Linked DNA regions of Sediminicoccus sp. KRV36. The protein of the gene in region 1 interacts with the protein of each later gene in a pairwise test. Links are inferred from orthologs where the notes say so. Each region holds a gene or a part of one and is shown in the gene's direction. Other genes may lie near its edges. The genes, in order: ssb and LHU95_RS21035.

What was found.
Region 2: the proteins of ssb (region 1) and LHU95_RS21035 interact in binary tests that used the Escherichia coli proteins (3 or more experiments, as listed by UniProt). The link is inferred for Sediminicoccus sp. KRV36 from one-to-one orthologs.

The regions. Positions count from the first base shown.
Region 1 is NZ_CP085081.1:3,610,146-3,625,219, reverse strand. The notes cover bases 12,254-15,021. They hold ssb (single-stranded DNA-binding protein), read left to right. Parts: upstream 12,254-13,275; coding sequence 13,276-13,767; downstream 13,768-15,021. Other genes in these bases: gyrA (DNA gyrase subunit A), read left to right, coding at 13,968-15,021; uvrA (excinuclease ABC subunit UvrA), read right to left, coding at 12,254-13,128. Outside these bases: DNA repair protein RecO, read left to right, coding at 1-47; parC (DNA topoisomerase IV subunit A), read left to right, coding at 37-2,265; LHU95_RS17085 (hypothetical protein), read left to right, coding at 2,269-2,658; LHU95_RS17080 (arginyltransferase), read right to left, coding at 2,705-3,460; LHU95_RS17075 (tripartite tricarboxylate transporter substrate binding protein), read right to left, coding at 3,565-4,497; speB (agmatinase), read right to left, coding at 4,595-5,566; LHU95_RS17065 (tripartite tricarboxylate transporter substrate binding protein), read right to left, coding at 5,819-6,757; LHU95_RS17060 (GNAT family N-acetyltransferase), read left to right, coding at 6,872-9,439; LHU95_RS17055 (hypothetical protein), read left to right, coding at 9,531-9,737; LHU95_RS17050 (hypothetical protein), read left to right, coding at 9,884-10,156; more of uvrA, read right to left, coding at 10,183-12,253; more of gyrA, read left to right, coding at 15,022-15,074. UniProt on the Escherichia coli protein: Plays an important role in DNA replication, recombination and repair. Binds to ssDNA and to an array of partner proteins to recruit them to their sites of action during DNA metabolism. Acts as a sliding platform that migrates on DNA via reptation.
Region 2 is NZ_CP085081.1:4,406,393-4,421,650, reverse strand. The notes cover bases 4,958-7,909. They hold LHU95_RS21035 (primosomal protein N'), read left to right. Parts: upstream 4,958-5,293; coding sequence 5,294-7,525; downstream 7,526-7,909. Other genes in these bases: tkt (transketolase), read left to right, coding at 7,593-7,909; fsa (fructose-6-phosphate aldolase), read right to left, coding at 4,958-5,214. In the rest of the region: LHU95_RS21070 (aldolase), read right to left, coding at 1-307; LHU95_RS21065 (substrate-binding domain-containing protein), read left to right, coding at 356-1,093; LHU95_RS21060 (Zn-dependent hydrolase), read left to right, coding at 1,098-2,333; LHU95_RS21055 (hypothetical protein), read right to left, coding at 2,478-2,990; LHU95_RS21050 (tyrosine recombinase XerC), read right to left, coding at 3,093-4,016; LHU95_RS21045 (hypothetical protein), read right to left, coding at 4,013-4,564; more of fsa, read right to left, coding at 4,561-4,957; more of tkt, read left to right, coding at 7,910-9,623; gap (type I glyceraldehyde-3-phosphate dehydrogenase), read left to right, coding at 9,635-10,657; LHU95_RS21020 (phosphoglycerate kinase), read left to right, coding at 10,716-11,903; LHU95_RS21015 (SMP-30/gluconolactonase/LRE family protein), read right to left, coding at 11,959-12,873; LHU95_RS21010 (hydantoinase B/oxoprolinase family protein), read left to right, coding at 12,947-14,665; LHU95_RS21005 (hydantoinase/oxoprolinase family protein), read left to right, coding at 14,662-15,258.

The DNA.
Region 1 (15,074 bases):
AGGACCGCTTGACCTTGATGACGGGACCGACTGCGCATGGCGGATGATCTGGTGAAGGAAGGCGGCGAGATCCGCGACACGCGGCTGGGCGAGGCGCTGAGCGAGCGGTATTTGGCCTATGCCATGTCCACCATCATGGCGCGCAGCCTGCCGGATGTACGCGATGGCCTGAAGCCCGTGCATCGCCGCCTGCTCTGGGCCATGCACCAGCTGAAGCTGGACCCCGATTCAGGCTTCAAGAAATGCGCGCGCATCGTGGGCGATGTGATGGGCAAGTATCACCCGCATGGCGATGCTTCGATCTATGACGCGCTGGTGCGCCAGGCGCAGGAATTCGCGGCCCGCTACACGCTCGTCGAAGGCCAGGGGAATTTCGGCAATATCGACGGCGATAACGCCGCCGCCATGCGCTACACCGAGGCGCGGCTGACCGAGGTGGCGCAGGCCCTGCTTCAGGGCATTGACGAGGACACGGTGGATTTCCGCGCCACCTATGATGGCGAGGATCGCGAGCCCATCGTCCTGCCCGCCGCCTTCCCGAACCTGCTGGCCAATGGCGCGACCGGCATCGCGGTGGGCATGGCCACCAGCATCCCGCCGCATAATGCGGGCGAGTTGTGTGGCGCCGCACTGGCCTTGATCGCCAACCCCGAGATCAGCCACGCCGAGCTGCTGACCCATGTGCCCGGCCCCGATTTCCCGACCGGTGGCGTGCTGGTGGAACCCGCCGAAAGCATCGCCGAAGCCTATGCGACCGGCCGTGGCGGCTTCCGGCTGCGCGCGAAATGGGAGGTCGAGAAGGGCAAGGGCGGCGCCTGGACCATCCTGATTACGGAAATCCCCTACCAGGTGCAGAAATCCAAGCTGATCGAACAGATCGCGCTGCTGCTGGAGGAGAAGAAACTCCCGCTCCTGGCCGATGTGCGGGACGAAAGCACGGAAGATGTCCGCCTGGTGCTGGAGCCGCGCAACCGCACGGTGGAGCCCGCCGTGCTGATGGAGACGCTGTTCCGCGCGACCCAGCTGGAAAGCCGCTTCAGCCTGAACATGAATGTGCTGGATGCGCACCGCACCCCACGCGTCATGTCCCTGCGCGAGGCGCTGCGCGCCTGGCTGGACCACCGGCATGAGGTGTTGCTGCGCCGGACCAACCACCGCCTGGCCGCCATCGCGCGCCGGCTGGAAGTACTGGATGGCTACCTCATTGCCTATCTCAACCTGGACGAGGTGATCCGCATCATCCGCACCGAGGATGAGCCGCGCCCCAAGCTGATGGCCGCCTTCGGCCTCACGGAAGTGCAGGCGGAAGCCATCCTCAACATGCGGCTGCGCGCCTTGCGCCGCCTGGAGGAAATGGAGATCAAGCGCGAGCACGCGAAGCTCGTGAAGGAGCAGAAGGGCCTGCAGGCGCTGCTCGCGTCCGAGGGCAAGCGCTGGGCCGCCATCGCCGCCGAGATCGAGGAGACGCGCAAGAAGTTCGGCGAGGGCAAGCTGGGTGCGCGGCGCACCGCCATCGGCTCCGGCATGCCGGCCGTGGTGGTGGATGAAAGCGCCTTCATCGAGCGCGAGCCCCTCACTGTGGTGCTGTCGGAAAAGGGCTGGATCCGCGCCCTGAAGGGCCACCTGGCCGAGGATGCGGAGCTGCGCTTCAAGGAGGGCGATGCGCTCGCCTTCCGCCTGCATGCGCAAAGCACCGATCGCCTCGTCATCTTCACCAGCAACGGCAAGGCCTACACCCTGCGCGCCGAGACCCTGCCGCGCGGCCGGGGTGATGGCCAGCCGCTGCGCCTCATGCTCGACCTGCCCAATGAGGATGGCGTGCTGGCCATGTTCCTGCCGGCCGAGAATTCCCGCTTCCTGGTGGCCGCGGCCGATGGCAAGGGCTTCCTGGTGGAAGCCGGCGAGCTGATCGCGGAAAAGCGCACCGGCAAGCAGGTCCTGGTGCTGGAGGGCGCGACGCGCGCCGCCCTCTGTGTGGTGGCCGAGGGCGATCACGTCGCTGTCGTGGGGGATAACCGCAAGCTGCTCGTTTTCCCCATCGAGCAATTGCCGGTCATGACGCGCGGCCGCGGGGTGCAGTTGCAATCCTACAAGGATGGCGGCCTGGCGGATGCCAAGGTATTTACGCGGGCGGAAGGGTTGAGCTGGCGCCTGGGAGACCGGGTGCGGGTGGAGACCGATCTGACCACCTGGCGTGGCAACCGGGCCGGCGCCGGGAAGGCGCCGCCCAACGGGTTCCCGCGCAGCAACCGCTTCGGAAGTTGAATCATGCACCGTGTTTTCCTGGCTGCCCTGCTGATGGCCACCTTTGCCACTCCGGCCTCGGCGCAGCGCACCAGCCCGCATGACGGCATCTATGAGGGAACGCGGCTGCAGGATTGCCAGGCCACCGGGCGCTCCGGTCAGACCCGGGTGACGGGGCAACTGCGGGGCAATCGCTTCGAGATCGCGGGGCTGCCGGGCGATCCGCCGCTGGAGGCCACGGTGGGGCCGAATGGCGCGGTGACGCTGCCGAGTTTCGGCCTGTTCGGCGCCGGGACCGGGCAGATCTTTGAAGGCGCCAATAATGCGCGCCGCTTCACCGGCAGCCATCCCGGGCGGGGGCGCTGCCAGATCCTCTATGAGATGCGCCGGACCTCGACGCGGTTCCGGAACTGAGCATCGCGCGCTGGGGCCGGATGCCTTCGCCTGAAGGCAGGTGGCTCTATTCGGCGTTCACCCGCTCGCCCGTGACGGGAACATCCTCGCCAAGCTTCATCCATTGCCCCTGGATCAGCACCTCGGCCGGCCGGTAGCCGGCCTTGTAGGCCATTTTCCGGCTCTCCGCGACCCAATAGCCCAGATAGACATAGGGCTGCCCGCCGCGCACCGCCTCGGCCAGCAGCCACATCACGGCGAAGGCGCCGAGGCTGCGGCGATCCTCCTCGGGGGCGAAGAAGCTGTAGACGGCGGAGAGACCATCCGAGAGCCAGTCGGTCAGGCAGGCGCCAAGCAGGCGGCCCGTGCTGTCCCGGAATTCGACCAGCCCCGTGGTGATGGGCGTGTCCTCCACCATGGCGCGGTAGTCGTAGAACCCCATCGCCGCCATGTCGCCGCCCGGGTGGCGCGTTTGCTGATAATGCTGGAACAGCGCGAACTGCTCGGCCGTGGCGCGTGCGGGTACGGCGCGCACATCAAGATCCGCGTTGCGGGCGGCGATCTTGCGCTGCGTGCGGTTGGGCACGAAATCGGCGGCGCGGACGCGGATCGGGATGCAGGCGCGGCAACCCGGGCAGACCGGCGAATAGGCGATGTTGTGGCTGCGCCGGAACCCGGCGCGGGAGAGGCGGTCATGCAGCAGCTCGGAATCCGGGCCGCTCAATTCGGTCACGATCTTCCGCTCCGTCCGGCCCGGCAGATAGGGGCAGGGCAGGGGCGTGGTGGTGTAGAAAAATTGCGGGCGGCGGGATCGGGTTTGCAAGGCTGGAGTTTCGGGCTTCGGCGCGGGTTTTTCAATCCCTCTGGCGGGCCCTCCAACGTGCCCTCCGGAGGCCAGGCTGGCCGGACGTTCCTACGTCCGCCGCGTCAATCGCCCGGCCGGATGCCCGAGGCCTGGACGATCGCGCGGAATTTCTCCAGCTCCGCCTGCCAATAGGCGGCAAAGGCGCTCTGCCCACGGAACACGATGGGGGTGGCGATGCGCTGGAACCCTTCCACCACGGCCGGGCGCTGCAAGCCGCGCTCGCAGGCGGATTGCAGCCGATCCAGCGTGGCGGCCGGCGTGCCGGCCGGCGCAAACAGCCCGGCCCAGATGGAATAGACCATGTCGAAGCCCTGCTCGCGCAGGGTGGGCACCTCGGGGAATTCGGCGGTGCGGGCCTCGGCCATCACCCCCACGGCCTGCAGGTTGTTGACGCGCAAGGGGCCAGGCAGGTCGGCATAGACGCTCACATCGCCGCGCAGCAGCGCGATGATCGCCTCCGCACTGCCGCGGAAGGGCACATGGATCATCTCGACATTCGCCTGCCGGGCCAGGGCCACCATGACGATATGCGGGATCGAACCCTGGCCCGCCGAGCCATAGGTGAAGCCGCCGCGCGCCGCCTGCGCCTGGGCCACCAGCGCGGGCACATTGCGGATCGGGCTGTTGGGGGCCGACATCATCATCACTGGCGCGTCGCCCAGCTGGCAGAGCGGCGCGAAATCCGCCACGCGATAAGGCAGGTCACTGCGGAAATGCGGCTGGATGCCCATCGGCCCGGTGGTGGAGAGCAGCAGCGTCTGCCCATCCGGCCGGGCGCGGGCCACTTCCGCAGCGCCGATGGCGCCAGCGGCCCCCGTGGTGTTCTTCACGATGACCTGGGCGCCCAGCAATTCGCTCATTTCGGGCGCCATCAGCCGCGCCATCCGATCAGCCGAGCCGCCCGCGCCGAAATTCACCACGATGGTGATGGGCGCCTGCGCCTGGGCGGCGAGTGGCCAGGTGAGGGCGGCGAGGAGCAGAAGGGTGCGGCGCATGGGGGTCCCCCGGATTTGAGCGCCCAGCATCCCCCGCGTGCCGCACCGCCAGAAGGCCCGCCCTGGGGTGAATCACGGCCGCCAGGCGCCAATTGCCTCAGCCAGGGCGCAGACGTGCCCGCGATTCGGCCATGAGGCACAAGATCTCGAACATCATGGTCGCTCCCACCATGGCGGTGCCGCCGCTCGGGTCATAGGGCGGCGAGACTTCCACCAGATCGGCGCCGACCAGATCGAGGCCTTGCAGCCCGCGCAGGATGCGCATCGCCTCGCGCGGGGTGAAGCCGCCCACCTCGGGCGTGCCGGTGCCGGGTGCGAAGGCGGGGTCAATGCTGTCAATGTCGAAGGTGAGGTAGGTGGGGCCGCCGCCGGCCAGATGGACCGCTTCCGCCGCCACGGCATCGGGGCCCATCCGCTCGCATTCCTCGATGGTCATGATGCGGATGCCCACCTCACGCGCCCAGTCCATGTCATCAGCGGCGTAGAGCGAGCCGCGAATGCCGATCTGCACGATGCGCTTCGGGTCCAGCAGCCCCTCCTCGATGGCGCGGCGGAAGGGTGTGCCATGGGTGTAGCGGGTGCCGCCGAAATAGCTGTCATTCGTGTCGGAATGGGCATCGAAATGCACCATGCCGAGGGGCGCGAGGCCAGGCTCGGCCTGGATGATGCCCCGCAGCAGCGGCAGCGAGAGAAGGTGATCCCCACCCGCCGCCAGCGTCCAGGCCCCCGCCTTGCGGATGGCGGCCACCTGCGCCGTCACCAGGTCCAGCGTCTGCATCAGGTCTGTCGGGTTGGTCTGCAGATCGCCGAGATCGGCCACGCGGCAGAGCGTATAGGGCTCGGTCAGGCTGATCGGATGCACGCGGCGCATGAGGCCTGAGGCCTCGCGCAGCTGGCGCGGGCCGTGGCGTGTGCCGGGCCGGTTGGTGGTGCCGCCATCGAAGGGAATGCCGAAGATCGCGATGTCGAGGCCACTTGCATCCGCCATCACCGGCAGGCGCATGAAGGTGGCGGGGCCGGCGAAGCGGGGAGTGACAGTGCCATCCACCGGGCGGGGCCATTCGGTCATGCGGGAGTCCTTTGCTGCGTCGGCGCAGCTTAGCCGCTGTGGTGGCGTGAGGGCAGGAGGGGGTTGGGTTCGGCCAATTCCGCAGGCATTGCCCCCCGTCTCTCCCCTGCGTGGCGCCTCCGGCAGGCGCGATGGGTTGTTGGCTGCCATCGCTGGCGCGACAGCTTCATGCACGCGGCTGCTGGATCCCGCGAAGCCGGGATCTGGCTTCCCGCCGCTGCGGCGGGATGGCGTCGATGCTTCGCCGCATCTTCAGTCGCCGGGCCGGATTCCCGCCGCCTGCACGATGCCGCGGAACTTCTCCAGCTCGCCCTGCCAGAAGGCGCCGAAATCGCGCTGGTTGCGGAAGACGATGGGGGTCGCCAGCCGCTGGAAGCCCTCGATCACGGCAGGGGAGCGCAGTGCGCGCTCGCAGGCGGCCTCCATGCGCGCCAGGAATTCGGGCGGCGTGCCGGCGGGGGCGAAGATGCCGGACCAGATGGAATAGACCATGTCCAACCCTTGCTCTCGCAGTGTGGGCGTGTCCGGGAATTCCGCCGTGCGGCGCTCGGCCAGGATGGCGATGGCCTGCAGGTTGTTGGCGCGCAGCGTGCCCGGCTGATCGGCGAAGATACTGACATCGCCGCGCAGCAGCGCCGTCACCGCCTCGGCATTGCCGCGATAGGGGATGTGGGTCATCGGCACGCCTGCCGCCCGGGCCAGCGCGACCGTGGCGATATGCGGCAGCGAGCCCGGGCCGGTGGAGGCGAAGTTGAAGCCGCCATTCGCCTCACGCGCGCGGGAGACCACTTCCGCCAGGCTGCGCAGCGGGCTGCCCGGTGCGGACATCACCACCACGGGCGTGTCGGCCACCTGGCAGATCGGCGCGAAATCGGCCGGGCGATAGGGAAGGTCGGCGCGGAAATGCGGCTGGATCGCCATGGCGCCGATGGGCGAGAGCAGCAGCGTGGCGCCATCCGGCCGGGCGCGGGCCACTTCCGCCGCGCCGATGCCCCCGGCCGCGCCGGCGCTGTTCTTGATCAGCACCTGGGTGCCCATGGCGGCCGAGAGCTCGGGCGCCAGCAGCCGCCCCATCAGGTCCGAGGGGCCGCCCGCCACGAAATTCACCACAAGGGTGATGGGCGCCTGGGCCGAGGCGAGGGAGGGCAAGGCAAGCACCAGCAGCGCAAAGGCGGCGAGGAGGCTTCGCATGGTCGTTCTTCCCTGTGTTTTCGGCGGCTCGGGCCGCTCTGTGCCAAAGCCTAGATCAGGACGGGCAAAGGCGGAAACCTCCCATCGGGCCGCCGCGCCTGATATGCTGTTGCCATGTCCCTCCTGCTCACCGGCCGGCCCGGCAAAGGCTTTCGCGAGACGGCCTTCTTCCAGCCGCGCTCGGTGTGGTTCCGCGCCGACCCCGAATTGCCGGAATCGGCCGTCCTGGCCCGCAACCTGGCGGCGGGCGGCTTTCACGGCCAATTGATGGGCGATGGTTTCGCCACGCCCGAGGGCACGCCGGACCTGGCCGTCCTGTGCGTCCGGCCCGAGGCGCAGGCCACGGAGCTCGCGCGGATTGCCGCCATGGGCTGCTTCGTGGCCATCGTGCCGACCGCCGCTCCGGGCCTTGCCGCCATGGCCGCGCAAGCCGGCGTGCAGGCGGTGGGCGAGCGCAGCTTCGGCCTCGCCCTGCCCGGCATCGGCCTGAACGCCACGCTGTCGCATCTGCCGATCCGGCCTGGGAAACTGGCGCTCATGGCGCAATCCTCGGCCATTGCGCGCGCCGTGATCGACTGGGCCGCGGCCGAGGGGCTGGGCTTCAGCCACATCATCGGCATCGGTTCCAATGACGGGCTCGGCTTTGCTTCCGGGCTCGACTGGCTGGCGCGTGATACCGGGACGGCCTGCGTCATGCTGGAAATCCGCCGCATCAAGCAAAGGCGCTTCTTCGTCTCGGCGGCGCGGGCGGTGGCGCGGACGCGGCCGGTGCTGGCGCTGCGCGCGGGTGGCCGCATGGATGACCCGAGCGGCATCGCCGATGGCGTGATGGCCGCCGTGCTGCGCCGCGCCGGCGTGCTGCGCGCCGAAGGCTTCGAGGAATGGCTGGCCGCGGCCGAAACCCTGGCCCGCACCAAGCCGCGCGGCGGGGCGGGCCAGGCGGACCGGATTGCCATCCTGGCCAATGGGCTGGGTGTGGCGCGGCTCGCGGCGGATGCCGCACTGGGGCATGGGCTGCGCCTGGCGGAATTCAGCGCGGCAACCCAGGCCGCACTCGGCCCGCTGATCCCCGAGGGGTGGGAGGTGCGCAACCCGCTCTCGCTCGGCAGCCGGGCCGGGGCGGGGCTGGCCCAGGCCGCCCGGCTGCTGGCTGGTGCCGCCGAGGTGGATGTGGTGATCGCCCTGCATGCGCCGGAGCAGGACGCCGCCCCCATCGAGGCCTTTGCCACCGCCGCGCGCGGCAATCGTGGCGCGCCCATCCTGCTCGGCTGGGCGGGTGAGGCGAGCGCCCAGGGCGAGCGCGCGGCACTCTCCGAAGCAGGGCTGCCGGTCTTCAACACGCCCGAGGGCGTGGTGCGCGGCGCCGCTCACCTGGCCGCCGAGCGCCGCAACCGCGCGACGGCCGCGGAACTCCCGGCCTCGGATGTGCTGGAATTGACGCCCGACCGGCCTGTGGTGCGCGCCTTGTTCGCGGCGGTGCGCGCGGCTGGCCGGCTGGAGCTGTTCGAGGATGAGGCGCTGGCCGTGCTGGCCGCCTATGGCATCGCGACCTTGCCGCCGCGCATCTGCACGACCCCGACGGAAGCCGCCGTGGCGGCCGTGGCACTCGGCCCGCCCGTGGCGCTCAAGGCGCGCGCCCTGCTGCGCCACAAGAGCGAAGCGGGCGGCGTGGTGCTGAACCTGCGGCATTTCGACAGCGTCCGCGCGGCCGCCGAACTCATGGCCGAGGAGGTGCCGCGGCGTGCGCCGGGTGTCGCGATGGCGGGCTTCCTGGTGCAGCGCATGGCGCGGCGCGGCGGCATGGAGTTGCGCCTGCGCCTGGCCGAGGATGCGATGTTCGGCCCCTGGATCGGCTTCGGCCAGGGCGGCACCACGGCCGAGATCGCGGCCGATGAAGCGCTGGACCTGCCGCCGCTCAATCTCTCGTTGGCGCATGGCCTGATCGCGCGCACCAGGCTTGCGCGGCTGCTGCCGGGCTTTCGCGACCGGCCACCGGTGCATGAGCCGGCCATCGCCGACGCGCTGGTGCGGATCAGCCAGCTGCAGGTGGATTTCCCCGAGATCGCGGCACTCGACGTCAATCCGCTTTTTGCCGATGCCTCGGGCGTGCTGGCGGCGGATGCCGCGATCCGGCTGCGGGCGGCGGGGGAGGCGGCGCTCTTTGCCATTCCGCCCTATCCGGCGGAGCTGGTGGCGGGCTTCACCGGGCGCGATGGCAGCCTGTTCGAGGTGCGGCCCATCCGCCCGGAGGATGCCGCGGCGCAAGGCGCCTTCTTCCTCGAATTGCCGCCCGAGGATGTGCGGTTTCGCTTCTTCTCCACCATGAAGGAATTGCCGCCCGCCATGCTCGCCCGCCTGACGCAGATTGATTACGGGCGGGAGATGGCCTTCATCGCCACGCGGGAGGGGCGGAATTTCGGCACTGCCCGCGTGATCCGCGAAGGAAGCGGCAACGCCGCCGAATTCGCCGTGGTGGTGAGCCCGGCGGCCAAGGGCACCGGGCTGGCGCGCCACCTGATGGAACGCGCCATGGATTGGGCACGGGCCGAGGGGATCACGGAACTGGTCGGGCATGTGCTGGCGGACAACGCGCCCATGCAGGGCTTCATGCGCAAGCTGGGCTTCACGCTGCGCCGCAGCCTGGACGATGCCGACATCATGCTGGCGACGAAGCTGCTTTGATTCGGCCTTGATTCGGGCGTGGTCGCGCCTTGCGGCGATGCTTTTCTCTCCCTCAGCGACAGATGCAACCCCGTCGCTTCCGGAGGCCGTCATGGCCAAGCTTTTTTCCCAATCCCCCCTGGTCCGCGTGGCCGGTGCCATCCTCCTGCTGACGACGCTGAGCGCCTGCGTCGGGCCGCATCATCGCGGCCAGTATGGCGGCGGCGGCTATGGCCGCTCCTATGCCTATCAGCAGCCGGTGTATCGCGGGGGCTACAACCCCGGCTGGCAGGGCGGCCATCAGCGTGGCTGGCGCTGAGGCGTGCCCAAGCGCGGGGTGACTAGGCTGGCCACCCCGCGCCACGGCGGAATGGCCGATGCCACAGGCGGCCATCGGCGCCGGCGATCGGGCTGATCGGCGCCGTGCCATTGCCGCGGCCGGCACAAGGCCGGCATGGTCACGGCTTGAAGGAGACCATGGTCATGAAAGCTTCCCCTGTCGCGATGTTCGCTGCTGGTTTCATCGCGGGCGGGATCGTCCTTGGCGGGGTCGTTGCCCATGCCCGTATCGTGACGTTGAACTCCGCCATCGCCGGGGTCCTGCCGAATTCCGAAGGCAGCCTGTTCTGCGTGACGGCATCATCCGTGCTGCGGCCGATCACAGGCGTCTACCGCCAGACCAGCGTGAATGCACCGGGCGGCGTGTCCTACGGCGCGACCTTGCGCTGCCCTGCCTGATCTTCGCGGCAGCGGCCCGGGGGGGGTTATGCCTTGCGCGCGCGCTTCGCTTTTGCCGCTACGGGTCCATGCCGTGCCAGGATGGGCTTGAGAAAGCGCCCCGTATGGCTCTCGGGGTTGGCCGCGATATCCTCCGGCGTGCCGGAAGCTACCACGCGCCCCCCGCCCTCACCGCCTTCGGGGCCGAGGTCGAGCACCCAATCGGCCGTCTTGATGACCTCCAGATTATGCTCGATCACCACCACAGTGTTCCCGGTATTCACCAGCGCGTGCAGCACATCGAGCAGCTTGCGCACATCCTCGAAATGCAGGCCGGTTGTCGGTTCATCCAGAATGTAGAGCGTGCGGCCGGTGGCGCGGCGCGAAAGCTCCTTGGCGAGCTTGATGCGCTGCGCCTCGCCGCCCGAAAGTGTCGTCGCCTGCTGGCCGAGATGGATGTAGCCCAGCCCCACCTCCTCCAGCATGCGCAGCTTTTCGTGGATGCTGGGCACGGCCGAGAAGAACTCGCGCCCCTCCGTCACGGTCATGTCCAGCACATCGGCGATGGACTTGCCGCGGAACTTCACTTCCAGGGTTTCGCGGTTGTAGCGCTTGCCCTTGCAGGTGTCGCAGGTGACGTAGACATCGGGCAGGAAGTGCATCTCGATCTTGATGACGCCGTCGCCCTGGCAGGCCTCGCAGCGGCCGCCCTTCACGTTGAAGCTGAAGCGGCCGGGCTTGTAGCCGCGGCCGCGTGAATCCGGCAGCTCGGAAAACCAGTCGCGGATCGGGGCAAACAGGCCGGTGTAGGTGGCCGGGTTGGAACGTGGCGTGCGGCCGATGGGCGACTGGTCAATATCAATCACCTTGTCCACCAGCTCGATCCCCTCGATGCGCTGGTGCGGTGCCGGCACGACGGAGGCGCCCATCAGCTTGCGCGAGAGGCCGTTGAACAGCGTCTCGATCACCAGCGTGGATTTGCCGCCGCCCGAGACGCCGGCGACGGCGGTGAAGGTGCCGAGCGGGAATTCGGCGGTCACGTCCTTCAGGTTGTTGCCCGTGGCCCCCACCACGCGCAGCAGGCGCTTCTTGTCGAAGGCGCGGCGTTGCGCCGGCATCGGGATTTCGCGGCGCCCCGAGAGATAGGCGCCGGTCAGGCTGTTGGGGTCGGCCGTGACTTCCTCGGGCGTGCCCTGGCTGACCACGGTGCCGCCGGCCTTGCCCGCACCAGGGCCGATATCCACCAGGTAATCGGCGCTGCGGATCGCATCCTCGTCATGCTCGACGACGATGACGGAATTGCCGATGTCGCGCAGCCGCCGCAGCGTCACCAGCAGGCGTTCATTGTCGCGCTGGTGCAGGCCGATGCTGGGCTCATCCAGCACATAGAGCACGCCCGTCAGGCCGGACCCGATCTGCGAGGCCAGGCGAATGCGCTGGCTCTCGCCGCCCGAGAGCGTGGCGCTGCTGCGCGAGAGCGAGAGATAGTCGAGCCCCACATCGTTGAGGAACTGCAAACGGTCCTCGATCTCGCGCAGGATGCGGCGGGCGATCTCCTGGCGCTGCGGTGTCAGCGTCGGCATCACGGCGCCGAACCAGTCCCGCGCACGCCGGATCGACAGCGCCGAGGCCTCGCCGATGTGGCAGCCCGCGACCTTCACGGCCAGGGACTGCGGCTTGAGGCGATGGCCATGGCAGACATGGCAGGGGCGATCGGCCTGGTAGCGCGCCATATCCTCGCGCACCCAGGGGTTGTCGCTTTCGCGGAAGCGGCGTTCCAGGTTCTTGATCACGCCCTCGAAGGGCTTTTGCACCTCATAGGCGCGCAGGCCGTCCTTGTAGCGCAGCGTGACGGGCTCGGTGCCGGTGCCGTGCAGGATCGCGTTCTGCGCCTCGGGCGGCAGCTCCTCCCAGGGCTTTTCCATGCCGATCTTGAGGTGCTTGGCGAGGCTGACCAGCGTCTGGTCATAATAGGGGCTGCTGGCATTGCCGGCCCAGGGGACGATGGCGCCCTCCTTCAGGCTCAGCGCCGGGTTGGGGATGACGAGTGCCGGGTCGAAGAAGCTTTCCGTGCCCAGGCCGTCACAGGTGGGGCAGGCGCCCTGCGGCGAGTTGAAGCTGAACAGCCGGGGCTCGATCTCCTCGATGGAGAAGCCCGAGACGGGGCAGGCGAATTTCTGGCTGAACACGGTCCGCTCGCCGCCATCGGCGTCGGCGCTGGCGCCGCCAGAAACGGTCTCGGCATAGGCAATGCCATCGGCCAGCGCCAAGGCTGTCTCGAAGCTGTCCGCCAGGCGCTGCGCCAGACCGTCCCGCACCACGACGCGGTCCACCACCACGTCAATATCGTGCTTCAGCTTCTTGTCGAGCTTCGGCGCCTCGCTGATCAGAGTGAGGGTGCCGTTGATCTTCACCCGCTCAAAGCCGCGGCGCTGATATTCCGAGAGCTCCTTGCGGTATTCGCCCTTCTTGCCGCGAATCACCGGGGCGAGGATCAGCAGCCGCGTTCCCTCGGGCATGTTCATCACGCGGTCCACCATCTGGCTGACGGTTTGCGCTTCGATCGGCAGGCCCGTCGCGGGCGAATAGGGCACGCCCACCCGCGCCCAGAGCAGGCGCATATAGTCGTGGATTTCCGTCACCGTGCCGACGGTGGAGCGCGGATTGTGCGAGGTGGTCTTCTGCTCGATGGAAATCGCGGGTGAAAGCCCCTCGATGCTGTCCACATCCGGCTTCTGCATGAGTTGCAGGAATTGCCGCGCATAGGCGCTGAGCGATTCGACGTAGCGCCGCTGCCCCTCCGCATAGATCGTATCGAAGGCGAGAGAGGATTTGCCCGAACCCGAAAGCCCGGTCAGCACCACCAGCTTGCCGCGTGGCAGGTCCAGATCCACCGATTTAAGATTATGCTGGCGCGCGCCGCGAATCCGGATGAGGTCAGCCTTGGGCGGCCCCGCTTTGGCCAGTGGGGCAGGGGGCGCGTCGCGCGGCATGGAAAGCACTCCGGGGGATAATGTTCGCGTTGTGTTCTGGGCGGTTTTGCACCATATCGTGGGGGAGTGCAAAGCCGAGGGCCGGGGCTGGCCCGGCCTCTTGGGAAAAGCTAGGTTCCGACACCGATTTGCAAGGAGGCTTGGCCCATGGCCGGCATCAATAAGGTTATTCTTCTGGGGCGCCTTGGCAAGGATCCCGAGGTGCGGAACTTCCAGAATGGCGGCAAGGTCGTGAAATTCGGCTTGGCGACCTCGGAGCGCTACAAGGACCGCGAAGGCAATCAGCAGGAACGCACCGAGTGGCATGACGTCGAAATCTACAATGACCGGCTGGGCGACGTCGCGGAGAAGTACCTGAAGAAGGGCAGCGAGGTTTACATCGAAGGCCAGATCGAGACGCAGAGCTTCACCGACAAGGACGGCAATGAGCGCAAGACGAAGCGCATCGTGCTCCGCCAGTTCCGCGGCGAATTGCAGCTGGTCGGCGGCCGCGCCTCGGGTGGCGGCGATATGGGCGAGGAACGCAGCTATTCCGGCGGCGGCGGTGAGCGCAGTTCGGCCCCGGCGCGGGCAGGCGCGCCGCGCGCGGGGTGGGATTCGGGGAAGAAGCCGGATATGGATGATGATATTCCCTTCTGAGGGATTGCGAGGGGCTTTGCCCCCCTCGCCCCCCAGCAGGGGACCAGTCCCCTGCACCCCATTTGTTGAAGGTGCAGGAAACTAAGTTTCCTGCCGGGGTCCAGGGGCAGAGCCCCTGGCCTTAAACCCAGGACCAAGATTCTTTGAGCGACGAAATCCCCAAGCCCCTGGACGTGGCCCCCATCGCCCTCGAAGAGGAGATGCGCCGCTCCTACCTCGACTACGCGATGTCCGTCATCGTCAGCCGCGCGCTGCCCGATGTGCGCGATGGCCTGAAGCCGGTGCATCGCCGCATCCTGTTTGCCATGCATGAGGCCGGCTACACGCCGGACAAGCCGCACCGCAAATCGGCCCGCGTGGTGGGTGACGTGATGGGCAAGTATCATCCGCACGGGGACAGCGCGATCTATGACGCCATGGTGCGCATGGCGCAGGGCTTCTCGATGCGCGTGCCGCTGGTGGATGGCCAGGGCAATTTCGGCTCGATGGATGGCGACCCGCCGGCGGCCATGCGCTACACCGAGGTCCGCCTCGCCAAGGCCGCCGGCGCGCTGCTGGAGGGCATTGACGAAGACACGGTGGATTTCACGCCGAACTACGACGAAAGCGCCAATGAGCCGCGCGTCCTGCCGGCCGCCTTCCCGAATTTGCTGGTGAATGGCGCGGGCGGCATCGCCGTCGGCATGGCGACCAACATCCCGCCGCACAACCCGACCGAGGTGATTGACGCCACGCTCAAGCTGGTGGCCGAGCCAGAGACGACGCTCGAAGAGCTGATGGCCATCATCCCCGGCCCGGATTTCCCGACGGGTGGCATCATCCTCGGCCGTGCCGGCATCCGCTCGGCCTTCGAGATGGGGCGCGGCTCCATCCCGCTGCGCGCCGATTGCGTGATCGAGGAGATGAAGGGCCAGCGCCAGGCCATCATCGTCAACGAAATCCCCTACCAGGTGAACAAGTCGGTCCTGATCGAGCGCATCGCCGAACTGGTGCGCTCCAAGCTGATCGAAGGCATCACCGACCTGCGCGATGAGAGTGACCGCTCGGGCCTGCGCATCGTGATCGAGCTGAAGCGCGAAGCCGTGGCGGAGGTGGTGCTGAACCAGCTCTACCGGATGACCTCGCTGCAGATCAGCTTCCCGGTGAATTTCCTGGCACTCAACGGCGGCCGCCCGCAGCAGATGGGCATCCGTGACGCGCTGCTGGCCTTCATCGCCTTCCGCGAGGAGGTGATCCTCCGCCGCTCGCGCCATCGGCTCATGAAGGCGCGGGAACGCGCGCACAACCTGGTGGGCCTCGCCATCGCG
Region 2 (15,258 bases), 800 kb from region 1 along the record:
GCGCATGGATGTAGAAGGCCGTCGCTTCCGGCACGCCGCTGCCAGCCACCACCCGCCCCTCGAAATCGCAGATGACGAGGTTGGAGGCGGTCACTTCGGCAAAGGCATGGCCATAGGGGTTCACCAGCATCAGGTCATCGCGGCCGGGCACCACGAAGGAGAAGTGATTGCAGATCCCCTCCTGCAGGCCGAGCTTCGCCGCCATGCGGAAGCAGGCGGCGAGGTCCACCCGCGCCTGGCGCACCTCGGCGCGGTCGAGTTCGGAATTGCGGAGCAGGGCGGGGGCGGTGTCGAGAGCATGGGCCATTTCCTATCAGTTGCAGTCCCCGGCACTTGGGGCAAGGCTGCGCGGATGATGTTTCGCCGCACCCTCCCCCTCCTCCTCGCCACACCCGCCTTGGCGCAACCCCGGCCGCCGCTCTTCGTGCTGGGCACCGGCGCCACCGAGACGCCGATCGAGCGGATTGCCCATGCGCTGACGGCGCGCACCGGCCGCGCCATCCGCACCGAGACCGGCAATGGCGGCCAGGTGGCGGCGCGGCTGCGCGCGGGGGAAGCGGTGGATGTGGTGCTGAACGCCGCCCCCGCGCTGGATGCGCTGATCCGCGATGGGTTCGCGCTGGCGGATTCGCGGCGGGAGATGGGGCGGATGCGCCTCGCTCTCGCCATCCGGCGAGGGCTGCCGGTGCCGCAGATGCGCGATGAGGCGGAGCTTGCGGCCATCCTGCGTGCGGCATCCAGCATCGGGCTCAGCGACGGCGCGGCGGGGGCGACCAGCGGGCGGCATGTGGCCGCATTGCTGGACCGGCTGGGCAGCACCGCCCCGCGCATTCCCTTCGCGCGTGGCCTCGCCGCCGTGCAGGCGGTGGCGCGCGGCGAGGTGGGGCTGGTCATCACCCAGGCCAGCGAAATCCTGGCCGAGCCCGGGGCCGTGCTGGTGGCCCCCCTGCCGGAGAGCGCGCAACTGATCACCCCCTATGTCGCGGCGGTGGCGGCCCGCGCGGCGGACCCTGAAGGCGCGCGGGCCTTCATCGGCTTCGCCGGCGGCGAAGGGGCGGCCATGTTCAGGGCGGTGGGTTTCCAGGTATTGTGACGCCATGAGCACAAATCAGAAGATCAATGGCCCACGCCTGTGGGACACCCTCATGGCCATGGCCGAAATCGGCGCGACACCCAAGGGCGGCGTGAAGCGCCTGACCCTCACCGAGGTGGACAAGGCCGGCCGCCAGCGCTTCACCCAATGGTGCGACGAGTTGGGCCTGACCATGCGCGTGGACGCCATGGGCAACATGTTCGCTCGCCGCGAAGGGCGGGACGCGAAGCGCCTGCCGGTGCTGTTCGGCAGCCACCTGGACAGCCAGCCCACGGGCGGCAAATTCGACGGTGCCCTGGGCGTGATCGCCGGCCTCGAAGTCATGCGCTCGCTGAACGACCTCAACATCACCACCGAAGCGCCGGTCGAATTGGTGAACTGGACGGATGAGGAAGGCAGCCGCTTCGGCCACTCGCTGATGGGCAGCGGCGTCTGGGCCGGGATTTTCGGGCTGGAGGAGGCCTATGGCTTCACCGACACCGAGGGCGTGGATGTCGGCACCGCGCTGGATTCCATCGGCTACAAGGGCCCGCACCCCGCCGCGCCTTTTCCGGCCGATGCCTATTTCGAGTTGCATATCGAGCAAGGCCCGATCCTGGAGCGCGAGGGCAAGCAGATCGGCATCGTCACCGGTGCCCAGGGCCAGGTCTGGTACGACGCGGTGATCATCGGCCAGGACGCCCATGCCGGCACCACGCCCCCCTCCGCGCGGCGCGATGCGCTGGTGGCGGCGGCGCGCGTGATCGCCCTGGTGGATGATCTGATGCGCGCGCGCGGTGAGGAGGGGCGCGGCACCATCGGCCAGCTTCAGGTGCTGCCGAACAGCCGCAATGTGGTGCCGGGCGAGGTGCGCTTCAGCATCGAATTCCGCCACCCGCTGGATGCTGAGGTCCAGGCGCTGATGGCGAGCTTCCCGGCCGCCGCCGCGGCGCTGGTGGCGCAAAATGGTTGCCGCCTGGAGCTGACGAAGCTGTTCGACATCCCGGCCCAGCCCTTTGATCCGGCCTGCGTGGATCTGGTGCGCCAGGCCGCCGCGCGGCTCGGCTATCCGGCGCGTGAGATCATTTCCGGCGCCGGGCATGACGCCGTCTATGTGGCACGGCGCGTGCCGACGGCGATGATCTTCACCCCCTGCAAGGATGGCCTCAGCCACAACGAGGCGGAGAGCATCCTGCCGGAGGAAGCCGAAGCCGGCTGCCAGGTGCTGTTCGAGGCGGTGGTGGCGCGGGCCAATCGCTAGCGCATTTCCAAGCCGTGCGGCTTCGCACGGCGCACTGGACAATGCGTGAAAGCAAAAGCCAGGCGGCGTTTCACCGTCTTGGCTTTCTGTGAAACGGCTGCGGCCAAAGGCTCCCACCCGCAGCGGACCGCGCCGCCTCAACCCTCACCGCCGCGCGAAAAATATCCGCCAGAGCTCGCCCTTGCCCAACACTTCGCCGATCACGCGCAGCACGAAATAGGGCAGCAGGATCACCCAGAGGAGCAGCGCCGTGGCCAGCATTTCCCGCAGATTGCCGCCGCCCATTTCCTGGATGGAAGCGAGTGCGCCGCGCCCGTGAAACAGGCCGACCACCACCTCCTCGATCATGCTCAGCCCCACCAGCAGCAGCAGGAACAACGAGGTGCGCCACAACACGACGCCGAACAGCAAACGCCCGCGCCGCCGCTCGCCGATGCGGGCGGCCTGGCCCAGCACCATGAACTTCGCCAGCACCAGCGCCTTCACGAAGGCGAAGCCAAAGGAGGCCAGGGCAATGCCCTCGGCGCGCAGCACCGCATCCCGGTAGAAGATCACCACCGCGAAGGAAATGTAGAGGTAGAGGAAGATGCTGCCATATTCCCGCAGCTCATGCAGCAGCCGCGCCTTCAGCCCCTGTGGATGTGCGGCCTCGGTCATGCGTGGCCACGCATGCGGGGTGCCGTGCTGGCAGCCGGAAGGGAATGCATGGCGGGCCCTCGAAGAATGATGCGCTAAAATGGGGCTGTGCGGGCCCGCCGGTCAATCGGCGCGCGGATGCGCCATGCGCCAGGTGGCGAGCAGGCCCTCCGCATCCACGGCGATATAGCGCTGCGTGGTGGACAGGCTGGCATGGCCCAGCAACTCCTGGATGGCGCGCAGATCGGCGCCGCCGGCGAGCAGATGCGTGGCGAAGGAATGCCGCAGGGCGTGGGGGGTGGCGTGTTCCGGCAGCCCGGCGAGGCGGCGGTAATCCCGCAGGGTCCGCTGCGCCACCGCCGGGTCCAGCCGCTTGCCGCGCGCCCCCAAAAAGAGCGGCGCATCAGGCTCGGCGCCGGCGCGATGCACCATCCAGGCGGCAATGGCCTGGCGCACCACCGGCAGCACCGGCACCATCCGCTGCTTGCCGCCCTTGCCGAGGATGCGAAGGGCCGCATCACTGCCCGGCAAGGGCGCGTCTGCGATGGAAAGCCCCAGCGCCTCACTGATGCGCAGCCCGCAGCCATAAAGCAGGGTGAACAGCGCCACATCGCGGGCCGCCTGGAATTCCGGCCGCTCCGGGTGGTGCACATCGCCGATCTCCGTCCCTGCGGCCCGCGCATCGGCGCGGTTCAGCGCGCGTGGCACGGGCTGCACGCGCTTGGGTCCGCGCATGCCGGCGATGGCCAGGGGCGCGATGCCATGCCGCCGGGCGAGGAAGCGCAGAAAGCTGCGGATGGCGGCCAATTGCCGGGCGCGCGTGGCATTGCCCGCACCCGCCTTGGCGCGGGTGGCGAGGAAGCCGCGCAAATCCGCCGGGCGCATGGCGCCGAGTGCGGCGAGGTCGGGCTCGGCACCCAGATGCCGCGTCAGGAAGCCCAGCAGGTCAGCGATATCGCGCCCATAGGCTTCCAGCGTATGCGGGCTGGCGCGCCGCTCCGTGGCGAGCCAGGTGAGGAATTCGGTGCGGGCGGCCTCGCCCGTCATCGCGCCATGGCGGCGGCGAGCGCACGCGCGAGGAAGGCCAGGGATTCCGGCTCATTGGGCAGGTCTGCCGCGTCACGCGCGCCCAGCGCCAGCGTGTACTCCCCCGCGCGCAGCAACGCCTCACGCGTGATGAGGGGCGCCTGCTCGCCATGCAGCGCCGTGCTGGCCACGGCCACATCGCGCACGATCAGGCCCAGGCCGGGTAAGGGGCCCGCCGCGTGGGGCACCAGGCGGCAGGATTCCAGCCCGAGATGGGCGGGCCATTCATGGCGCAGGCAATCTTCGGCGTCCTTGCTGGCGATCAGGGCCAGCACCGCCTCGGCCACTTTGGCGGCGAAGGCGCCGCGGGTGCGCCCCGCTTCGAGCAGCCCGCGCCATTCCTGGCGGCCGGCCTGGATCATGGCGTCCATGTGATCGGCCACCGCCTCGCCATGGATGCGGCGGGGCGGGGTCAGGATGGCGTAGAGCTGCGGCCGCGCCGCGAGGAAATCCGGATGGGCCTGGAGGAATGCCTCCACGGCCGCCGCCTCGGGCGGGGCCGCGCTCACAGGATGCTTTGCCCAGTCTTCGCCCAATCGGCCAGGAAGGCCTCCAGGCCACGATCGGTCAGCGGGTGCTTCAGCAGGCTGCGGATCACCGCCGGCGGCATGGTGCCGACATGGGCCCCCAGCTTGGCCGATTGCAGCACATGGATGGGATGGCGGATCGAGGCGACCAGCACCTCCGTCCTGAAGCTGTAGTTCTTGTAGATCTGCACCACATCGGCGATCAGCCCCATGCCATCCTGGCCGATATCATCCAGCCGGCCGACGAAGGGAGAGATGAAGGCCGCCCCCGCCTTGGCCGCCAGCAAGGCCTGGTTGGCCGAGAAGCAAAGCGTGACATTGACCGGCGTGCCCTCATCGGAGAGCACCTTGCAGGTGCGCAGCCCGGCTTCCGTCAGCGGCACCTTCACCGCCACATTCTTGGCGATGCCACGCAGATAGCGGCCCTCCTTCAGCATCGTCTCGTGATCCGTGGCCGTCACCTCGGCCGAGACGGGACCCTCGGTCAGCGCGCAGATCTCGGCGATGACCTCGCTCATCTTGCGGCCGGACTTGGCGATCAGGCTGGGATTGGTGGTGACGCCATCCATGAAGCCCGTGCCGATAAGGGAACGGATTTCGGCGACATCGGCAGTATCCACAAAGAATTTCATCACGAGTTATCCTTGAGCGAGCGGCGAATCGGAGGTCGGGGATTGACCATCGGCCGCCCCGTCGCGAAGGGAATAGCCCATGGCGACACCTTCCCGAAAGGCCGGGGCCCAAAAGTCCGAGGCCCGAGAGGTCGCGCCGGAACGTGCGGGGCGCCGTCTTCGCGTTCTGCTGCCGCTCCCGCTGGAGGGTGCCTATGACTACCGCCTGCCGCCGGAGCTGGTGGCCGGGCCGGGCAGCTTCGTGGAAGTGCCACTGGGCGGACGGACCTCGCTCGGCGTGGTGTGGGATGATGCGCCGGACCAGGAACATGTGGCCGAGGGCCGCCTGCGCGCCGTGATCGCCATCAAGCCCGCACCCCCGATGGGCGCGCCCCTGCGCCGGCTGGTGGATTGGGTTGCGGCCTATACGCTCTCTCCCCCTGGCGCGGTGCTGCGCATGGCGATGAGCGCGCCCGCCGCGCTGGAGGAGCCGGCCGCCGCCACGGGCTGGCAGCGCGTGGCAGGGGCCGAGGGGCGCATCACGCCGGATCGCGCCAGGGCGCTGGAGGCGTTGGGTGGCCTCACCTTGCCCGGGGTGGAAATCGCCCGGCTGGCGGGGGTTTCGATGGGCGTGGTGCGGGGCCTCGCCTCGGCCGGGCTGATCGCGCCCCGCCTGATGCCGCGCGCAGCCGCCTTTCCGCGCCCCCTGCCGGATTTCGCCCCGCCCGATCTGCGGCCGGAGCAATCCAGCGCCGCCGCGGCCCTGCGCGAAGCGGTCGAGTCGCGGGGCTTCGGCGTGACCTTGCTGGAAGGCGTCACCGGCTCGGGCAAGACGGAGGTCTATCTCGACGCGATCGCCGAGACGTTGCGGCAGGGCCGCCAGGCGCTGGTGCTGCTGCCGGAAATCGCGCTTTCCACCCAATGGCTTGCGCGCTTCGAGCGCCGCTTCGGCGCCCCGCCGGCGCTCTGGCATTCCGAGCTTTCGCCCCGCACCCGCCGCGTGACCTGGCGCGCCGTGGCCGAAGGCACCGCCCCCGTGCTGGTCGGCGCGCGTTCGGCCCTGTTCCTGCCCTTCCCCGATCTCAGCCTGATCGTGGTGGATGAGGAGCATGAGACCGCCTTCAAGCAGGAGGAGGGCGTGATCTACCACGCGCGGGACATGGCCGTGGTGCGCGCCCGGCTGGAAGGTGCGACCTGCGTGCTGGTGAGTGCCACGCCCAGCCTGGAGAGCGTCACCAATGCCGAGGCCGGGCGCTACCGCCGCCTGGGGCTGCCGGTCCGGCATGGCGGGGCGGCCATGCCGCTGATCGAGGCGATCGACCTGCGCCAGCACCCTCCGGAGCGTGGTCGGTTCCTCGCCCCCCCGCTGGTCACGGCCATGACGGAAACCCTGGCCCGGGGGGAGCAGGCCATGCTGTTCCTCAACCGCCGCGGCTATGCGCCCCTCACGCTGTGCCGGGCCTGCGGGCACCGGATGCAATGCCCGAACTGCACCGCCTGGCTGGTCGAGCATCGCGCCCAGCGCCGGCTGCTCTGCCACCATTGCGGCCATACGGCGCCTACACCCCCCGCCTGCCCCGAATGTGGCGTGGAGCATTCGCTGGTGCCCATCGGCCCCGGCGTGGAACGCATCCAGGAGGAGGTGGCCGAGCTGTTCCCCGAGGCCCGGCGCCTGGTGATGGCGAGCGACACCATCCCCGGCCCCGCCGCCGCGGCCGAGGCGGCCCGCCAGATCGAGGCGCGGGAGGTGGATCTGATCATCGGCACGCAGATCGTCGCCAAGGGCTGGCATTTCCCGCATCTCACGCTGGTTGGCGTGGTGGATGCCGATCTTGGCCTGGGCGGCGGCGACCTGCGGGCGGGCGAGCGGACCATGCAGCTGCTGCACCAGGTGGCCGGCCGGGCAGGGCGCGAGGACAAGCCTGGCCGCGTGCTGCTGCAAAGCTTCTCGCCCGAGCATCCGGTGATGCAGGCGCTGATCCGGGATGATTTCCCGGGCTTTCTCAAGGCCGAGGCGGCGCAGCGCGAACCCGGCCATTGGCCACCCTATGGCCGGCTCGCGGCGCTGATCATCAGCTCGGAGGATGCCCGCGCGGCCGAGCGGGGGGCGCGGGAAATGGGGCTGGCGGCGCCGGTCGGGCCGGGCCTGCAGGTGCTGGGGCCGGCACCGGCGCCGCTGGCCCTGCTGCGCGGGCGCTATCGCCACCGCCTGCTGCTCAAGGCGGCGCGTGGCGTGCGGGTGCAGGCGGTGCTGGCGGATTGGCTGGCCCGGGCGACCCTGCCGCGCGAGGTCAGGGTGCAGGTGGATGTGGACCCGGTGGGGTTTTTGTGAGGGCGCAAACTTGCCCCCCCTCGCACCGCGCTCTATAGCCGCGCGCAACGTAAGGGCACCGTGAACCTTGGCCAGTCTCGACTCCCCCAGCAACTCCCCGAACCTCGCTCTCGCCGCCCAGGCTGCGATCCTGGCACTTCCCGTGACGGAGGAGCGACGGATGGCGGATTGCATCCGTGTCCTCGCCATGGATGCGGTGGAAAAGGCCAAATCCGGTCATCCCGGCATGCCCATGGGCATGGCCGATGCAGCGACCGTGCTCTTCACCCGCTTCCTGAAATATGACGCGGCCGACCCGCGCTGGCCGGATCGGGACCGTTTCGTGCTCTCGGCCGGGCATGGTTCCATGCTGCTTTACAGCCTGCTGCACCTGACCGGCCATGCGGGCATGGAAATGGAGGTGCTCAAGACCTTCCGGCAGCTTCATTCCGCCGCCGCCGGCCACCCGGAATATGGCGAGCACCCAGCCATCGAAATGACCACCGGCCCGCTCGGCCAGGGCATTTCCACCGCCGTCGGCATGGCCATGGCCGAGCGCATGCTGGCCGCGCGCTTTGGCAAATCGCTGGTGGATCATCGCACCTGGGTGATCTGCTCAGATGGTGATCTGCAGGAGGGCATCAGCCATGAGGCCGCGGCGCTGGCCGGGCATCTGGGGCTGGAGAAGCTGACCGTCCTCTGGGACGACAACCACATCTCCATTGACGGCGACACCGCGCTCTCCTTCAGCGAGGATGTGCTGAAGCGCTACCAGGCCTATGGCTGGGCGGTGAAGCGGGTGGATGGGCATGACCACGCGCAGCTGGCCGCCGCCATGGCCGTGGCGCAGCGCAGCAAGAAGCCCACCATCATCGCCTGCCGCACCATCATCGGCTTCGCGGCGCCGAAGAAGGCCGGCACGGCGGGCAGCCATGGCGCGCCGCTGGGTGCGGACGAGATCGCCGGCGCGAAATCGGCGATGGGCTGGAACGAGGAAGCCTTCACCATCCCGGACGGGCTAAAGGCCCGCTGGGAAGAGGCGGGCCGCCGCTCGGCCGGCACGCGCCGCTCCTGGCTGAAGCGCCTGGCCAAGCACCCGATGCGCGTGGATTTCGAGCGCGCCATGGCCGGCAAGCTGCCGGAGAACTGGAACGAAGCGCTGAACGCGCTCCGCGCCACCTTCGCGACCGAGAAGCCCAAGATCGGCAGCCGCATCGCCAGCCAGCGCGCGCTTGGCGCCCTGGTGCCGGCGGTGCCCGAAATGGTGGGCGGCAGTGCCGACCTCACCGGCTCCAACAACACCGATGTGAAGGGCGTGCCCGCCGTCGGGCCGGGCAACTTCAACGGCCGCTACGTGCATTGGGGCGTGCGCGAGCATGGCATGGCCGCCGCCATGAACGGCATGGCGCTGCATGGCGGCATCATCCCCTATTCCGGCACCTTCCTGATCTTCGCCGACTACCTGCGGCCCGCACTCCGCCTGGCCGCGCTGATGCATCAGCGCGTCATCCATGTGCTGACGCATGACAGCATCGGCCTCGGCGAGGATGGGCCGACGCACCAGCCGGTCGAGACCGTCGCCTCGCTGCGCGCCATCCCCAACCTTGCCGTCTTCCGCCCTGCCGACGCGATGGAAACGGCCGAGTGCTGGGAACTCGCGCTGCGGCGCACGGAAGGCCCCTCGGTGCTTGCCCTTTCGCGCCAGGCGCTGCCGGCGCTGCGCGAGGATGCCGGCGAAAACCGCTCCGCCCGCGGCGCCTATGTGCTGGCGGAGGCGGAGGGCGCGCGCGACGTGACGCTCATCGCCACCGGCAGCGAAGTGCAGTTGGCCATCGCCGCGCGCGCCACCCTGGCCGAGCAGGGCATCCAGGCCGCCGTTGTCTCCTTCCCCAGCTGGGAGCTGTTTGCCCAGCAGGATGAGGACTACCGCGCGGCCGTGCTGGGCACCGCGCCGCGCATCGGCATCGAGGCCGGGATCGGCTTCGGCTGGGAGCGCTGGACGAACGCCTTTGTCGGCATGAACGGCTTCGGCGCCTCGGCGCCGGCCGAGAAACTCTTCGAGCATTTCGGGATCACGGCCCCCGCCATTGTCGCGACGGCCAAGAAGCTTCTGGGATAAGGACCAAGAACATGACGGTGAAGATTGCCATCAACGGCTTCGGGCGCATCGGCCGCCTCGTGCTGCGCGCCGCCTGCGAGAGCGCGCGGGATGATGTGGAATTCGTGGCCATCAACGACCTCGGCTCGGTCGATGCGAATGCGCACCTGTTCCGCTTCGACAGCGTCCATGGCCGCTTCCCCGGCGAGGTCATCGTCAACGGCGACAGCATCACCATCAAGGCCCACGGCAAGACCTGGGGCCCGATCAAGGTGACGGCCGAGCGCGACCCCGCCAAGCTGAAATGGGATGGCGTCGACATTGCCGCCGAATGCACCGGCATTTTCACCGCGCGCGACAAGGCCTCGCTGCTGCTCGGCACCGGGGCTCGCAAGGTGCTGATCTCCGCCCCCGGCGAGGGCGCCGACAAGACCATCGTCTACGGCGTGAACCATGAGACGCTGACGGCCGAGGACAAGATCGTCTCCAACGCCTCCTGCACCACCAACTGCCTGGCGCCCATCGCCAAGGTTCTGCACGACAATTTCGGCATCCTGCGCGGCTATATGGTCACCATCCACGCTTATACCGGTGACCAGAACACGGTGGACACGCTGCACAAGGACCTGCACCGCGCCCGCGCCGCCGCCGTCTCCGCCATTCCGACCTCGACGGGTGCGGCCAAGGCGGTGGGCCTCGTCATGCCGGAACTGAAGGGCAAGCTGGACGGCACCGCGATCCGTATCCCGACGCCGAATGTCTCACTCGTCTCGCTCGACTTCGTGCCGGCCAAGACCGAGGGCCTGACGAAGGAGGCGATCAACGCCGTGATGAAGGCCGCTTCCGAAAGCGGGCCGCTGAAGGGCATCCTGGGCTACAACACGGCGCCGCTGGTCTCGATCGACTTCAACCATGACCCGCATTCGTCCACCTTTGATGCGACGCAGACGCAGGTGGTGGATGGCGGGTTGGTGCGCGTGATGTCCTGGTATGACAATGAGTGGGGCTTCTCGAACCGCATGTCGGATACGGCCGCGTATTACGGCAAGCTTTAAGTCAAGAAACTGGGGAGACAGTGTCTCCCCAGACCCCTGCCGCAAGTGAGAGATCCTGATGGCCTTCCGCACCCTTGATGACCTGGATCCGCGCGGCTTGCGCGTGCTGCTGCGTGCCGACCTGAACCTCCCAGTGAAGGACGGCAAGATCACGGACATGACGCGCATCGAGCGCCTCTGCCCCACCATCGCGGAACTCTGCGCCAAGGGCGCGCGGGTGATCGTCTGCTCGCATTTCGACCGACCGAAGGGCAAGCGCGTGCCGGAAATGTCGCTGAAGCCGATGCAGGCGGCCCTCTCCGCCTCGCTCGGCAAGCCGGTCGCCTTCACCGATGACTGCATCGGCGCCGATGCCGAGGCCGCCGCAGCCGCGCTCAAGGATGGCGAGGTGCTGCTGCTGGAAAACACCCGCTACCACGCGGGCGAGGAGAAGAACGACGCTGGCCTTGCCGCGGGCCTCGCCAAGCTTGCGGACGTGTTTGTGAATGACGCCTTCTCCGCCGCGCATCGCGCGCATTCCAGCACCGAGGGCGTGGCACGGTTGCTGCCGGCCTATGCCGGCCGGCTGATGCAGCAGGAGTTGGAAGCGCTGGATGCCGCACTCGGCAATCCGCAGCGGCCGGTCGTCGCCATCGTGGGTGGGGCGAAGGTGTCCACCAAGCTTGATTTGCTGGGCAACCTGTCCTCCAAGGTGGATGTGCTGGTGATTGGCGGCGCCATGGCCAATACCTTCCTGGCCGCGCAGGGGCATGCCGTTGGCAAGTCGCTCCAGGAGGCCGAGATGCATGAGACGGCGCGCGAGATCCTGGCCGGCGCCAAGGCGCGTGGCTGTGAGATCGTCCTTCCGCTGGACCTGGTGGTGGCCGAGGGCTTTGCCGCGCATTCGCCCAACCGCGTGGTGGGGCTGGATGGCGTGCCGGCGGATATGATGGCGCTGGATGTCGGGCCTGCCACGGTGGCCGATGTTGTGAAGCGGCTTTCGACGGCGAAGACGCTGGTGTGGAACGGGCCGTTTGGCGCCTTCGAGATCGCGCCGTTTGATGCGGCTACGGTGGCGGTGGCTCACGAGGTCGCGCGCCTCACCGAGGCGGGGCAGTTGCGCTCGGTGGGTGGCGGTGGCGACACGGTCTCCGCACTGCGCCATGCCGGCGTGTCCGAGCGGATGAGCTATGTCTCCTCCGCCGGCGGTGCCTTCCTGGAGTGGCTGGAAGGCAAGGAACTGCCCGGCGTGGCGGCGCTTGGTTGAGGATTGCAAAGGCCTAGGCCTTTGCCGGTGTCCAAGGGGCAGAGCCCCTTGATGCTCAGTAGGGAAGCTTCAGTCCTGGCTCCGGCCAAGGCGTGCTGACCAATTTGCCTGTGTTGGACAGCGTAATGTAGGCGGTGTTCATATCCGCTCCGCCGAAGCAGATATTGGTCGGCATCCGTTCCGGCATTTTTTGGATATCCAGGATCTCCCCGGCGGGCGACACGGTCGTGATTTCCCCCGAGACCAGCGTGGCGACGACGATGTTTCCCGCCGCTGTGATGGCCAGGCTATCCAGCCGCCGGAAGCCCGGGAACTGGCACAGCAATGAGCCGCCACTTGTGCTGGGCCAGGGGTTCTTGCGCAGATGGCCGGGCCCCATGATGTCGAAGGCCCAAAGGCGACCGGTTTCGGTTTCGGCCACGTAGAGTTTCTCGCCATCCGGGCTGATGCCGATGCCATTGGCGCCGCCGAAGATCGGGAAGGCGGCCTCGATGATCTTGCTGCCATCCAGCGCCGCCCAATAGACGCCGCCATGGTCACGATCCCGAGCGCGGACCTTGCCGAGATCGCTGAACCAGAAGCCGCCCTTGCCGTCGAGTTGCAGGTCGTTCGGCCCTTTCAGCATGACGTCGCCGCAGCGGTCATAGAGCAGGCGCACGCTGCCGGTGGCGATGTCCACCACCTCGATGCGGCCGTTCGTATAGTCGGGCGCGGTGCCGGAGGGGCGGAGGATGTCCGGCTCCTCATGCCAGGTGAAGCCACCATTGTTGCAAAGAATGAGGGTGTTGTCCGGCCCGGCGGCCAGGCCGTTCGGGCCACCGCCGGGGCGTGCGATGATGCTGCGCGTGCCATCGGGGGCGATGCGCGAGATCACCTGCGCCTCGATCTCGACCAGCGCGATGGAGCCATCCGGCAGCACCACGGGACCTTCCGGGAAACGCAGGCCCGTGGCCAGTGTTGTGAGACTCATGCGTCGTCCTCCCCTTTTGGTTCCCGCCAGGATGCGCCACGCTGGGCGCCCCGCCAAGATGGAGCTGCACCCCATGGACCCCGTGACGCTGGCCGTGCTTTCGGCGCGATTCACCGCGATCGTGGAGGAGATGGGCGAAGGGCTGCTGCGCACCGCCTATAGCCAGATCCTGAATTCCAGCCGGGATTTCTCCATCGCGGTGACGGATGGGGCGTGCCGCCTGGTGGCGCAGGCGGATCACATTCCCGTGCATGTCGGCGCCATGCCCTTCGCGGCCCAGGCGGTGCGGGATGCCTTTGGCGACAGGATGAAGCCGGGCGATGTGTTTCTGCTGAACGACCCCTGGCATGGCGGTTCCCACTTGCCGGATCTGACCATTGTTCTGCCCGTCTTCGACGGGCCATCACTGGCCGATTCGGATCATCGCCAGCGATCTCCGCGTTTCTTCAGCGTGGTCCGCGCGCACCAGAGCGATATCGGCGGCGGCACGCATGGCGGCTACAATCCCAATGCCACGGAAATCTGGCAGGAGGGGCTGCGCATCCCGCCCATTCTCCTCGGCGAGAATGGCGTGATGCGGGAAGACCTGGTCACCATGCTGGCGCTCAATACCCGCATCAATCGCGATTTTCGCGGCGATCTGGCGGCCATGCTGGGCGCGGCCAAGCTTGGTGCCAACCGGCTGAGTGACCTTTTGGCCCAGTATGGCGGCGAAGGGCTGATGGCGGCGGTGGAGGCCATCCTGGACCTCGCGCATGCCCATACGCGCCGTATCCTGGAAGCCTGGCCCGATGGCACATGGAGCGGCACGGCGCTGCTGGATGATGACGGCCACGGGAATGAGGACATCGCCATCCGCGCCACCTGCACCAAGCAGGACGGCGTGCTGACGGTGGATCTCAGCGCCAGCGATGACCAGGTGCCGGGTTTTGTGAACTCCTCCTATCCGAACATGTTTTCCGCCGTGTGCATGGCCTTCGCCTATCTGCTGGACCCAGATGTGCAGAAGAATGAGGGCGCGTTTCGCGCGCTGCGCGTGGTGGCGCGGGAGGGCAGCGTGGTCTGGGCGCGGGAGGGCGCGGCCGTTACGCTCTGCACCAGCCATTGCAGCAATGAGATCGTGGAGGCGATCATGCGCTCCATGCAGGCGTGCTGCCCGGAGCGCGCGGTGGGCGGCTGGGGGCGGCGCTTCCGCATCGCCATCACCGGGCACGATGCGCGCCGGCCGGCTCGGAGATTCGTCTGGCATCTGTTTCATGCACGGCCGGGTGGTGGCGGCCATGCCAAGGGCGATGGCTGGTCCACCGCGGGCGAGTGGCATTCGGCGGGTGGGCTCAAATTCGGCAGTGTGGAAATGGCCGAGGCGCGATTCCCGCTGCATTTCCGCCGCCATGAATTTCAGGGCGGCACGGCCGGGCTGGGTCAGTATCGCGGCGGGCATGGTGCCAGGCTTGAACTGGTGGTGGAGAGTGACGGCCCCTCGCGCGGCAACACCGCCGGCGATGGCGCGCGGCATGGCAGTGCGGGCATGTGCGGCGGCCAGGACAGCGCACCCCATCGCTACGCGCTGCGCCACGCAGATGGCACGGAGAGGCTTTTGAAGACCAAGGAAGTCGGCATCGAGATCCAGCCCGGCGAGGTGCTGGAAATCCGCTCGGCCGGCGGCGGCGGCTGGGGGGACCCGGCTAGGCGCGACCCGGCGCTGATCGCGCGCGACATCGAGGAGGGGCTTGCTGCGCCAACGCCTCACGCGTCAGGCGAAGCGGCTCAAGGCGATCGGGGGCGGGGATGATGCGCTATACGATTGGCGTGGATGTCGGCGGCACCTTTACGGATGTGGTGGGCGTGGATGACGAAGGCCGCGAATACCTGGCCAAGGCCGCCAGCACCCCGCAGGACCAGAGCGAAGGCGTGCTGGATGGCCTGCGCAACCTTGCTTCCGCCATCGGCCTGACCCTGGGCGAATTGCTCGAGACGACGACGCGCATCGTCCATGGCACCACCGTCGCCACCAATGCCCTGCTGGAGCGGCGCGGCGCGAAGACGGCGATGCTGACGACCGAAGGCCATCGTGATGTGACGGCGATGCGTGAGGGGCTGAAGCCCGCCCGGTATGATCTGCGCCTGCCCCAGCCCCCTGCGCTGATCCCGCGCGCCTTGCGGCTGCCGGTGCGCGAACGCCTGCGCCCGGATGGAGCCGTAGAGATTCCGCTGGATGCCGCAAGCCTCGACGCCGCCATCGCCACGCTGCGCGCGGCGGAGGTCGAGTCCGTCGCGATCTGCTTCCTGCATTCCTGGGCCGCGCCGAAGCACGAGCATGCGGCAGCCGAGGCGGTGCGTGCGGCGCTGCCCAGCGTCTTCGTCACCTGCTCGGCCGATGTGCTG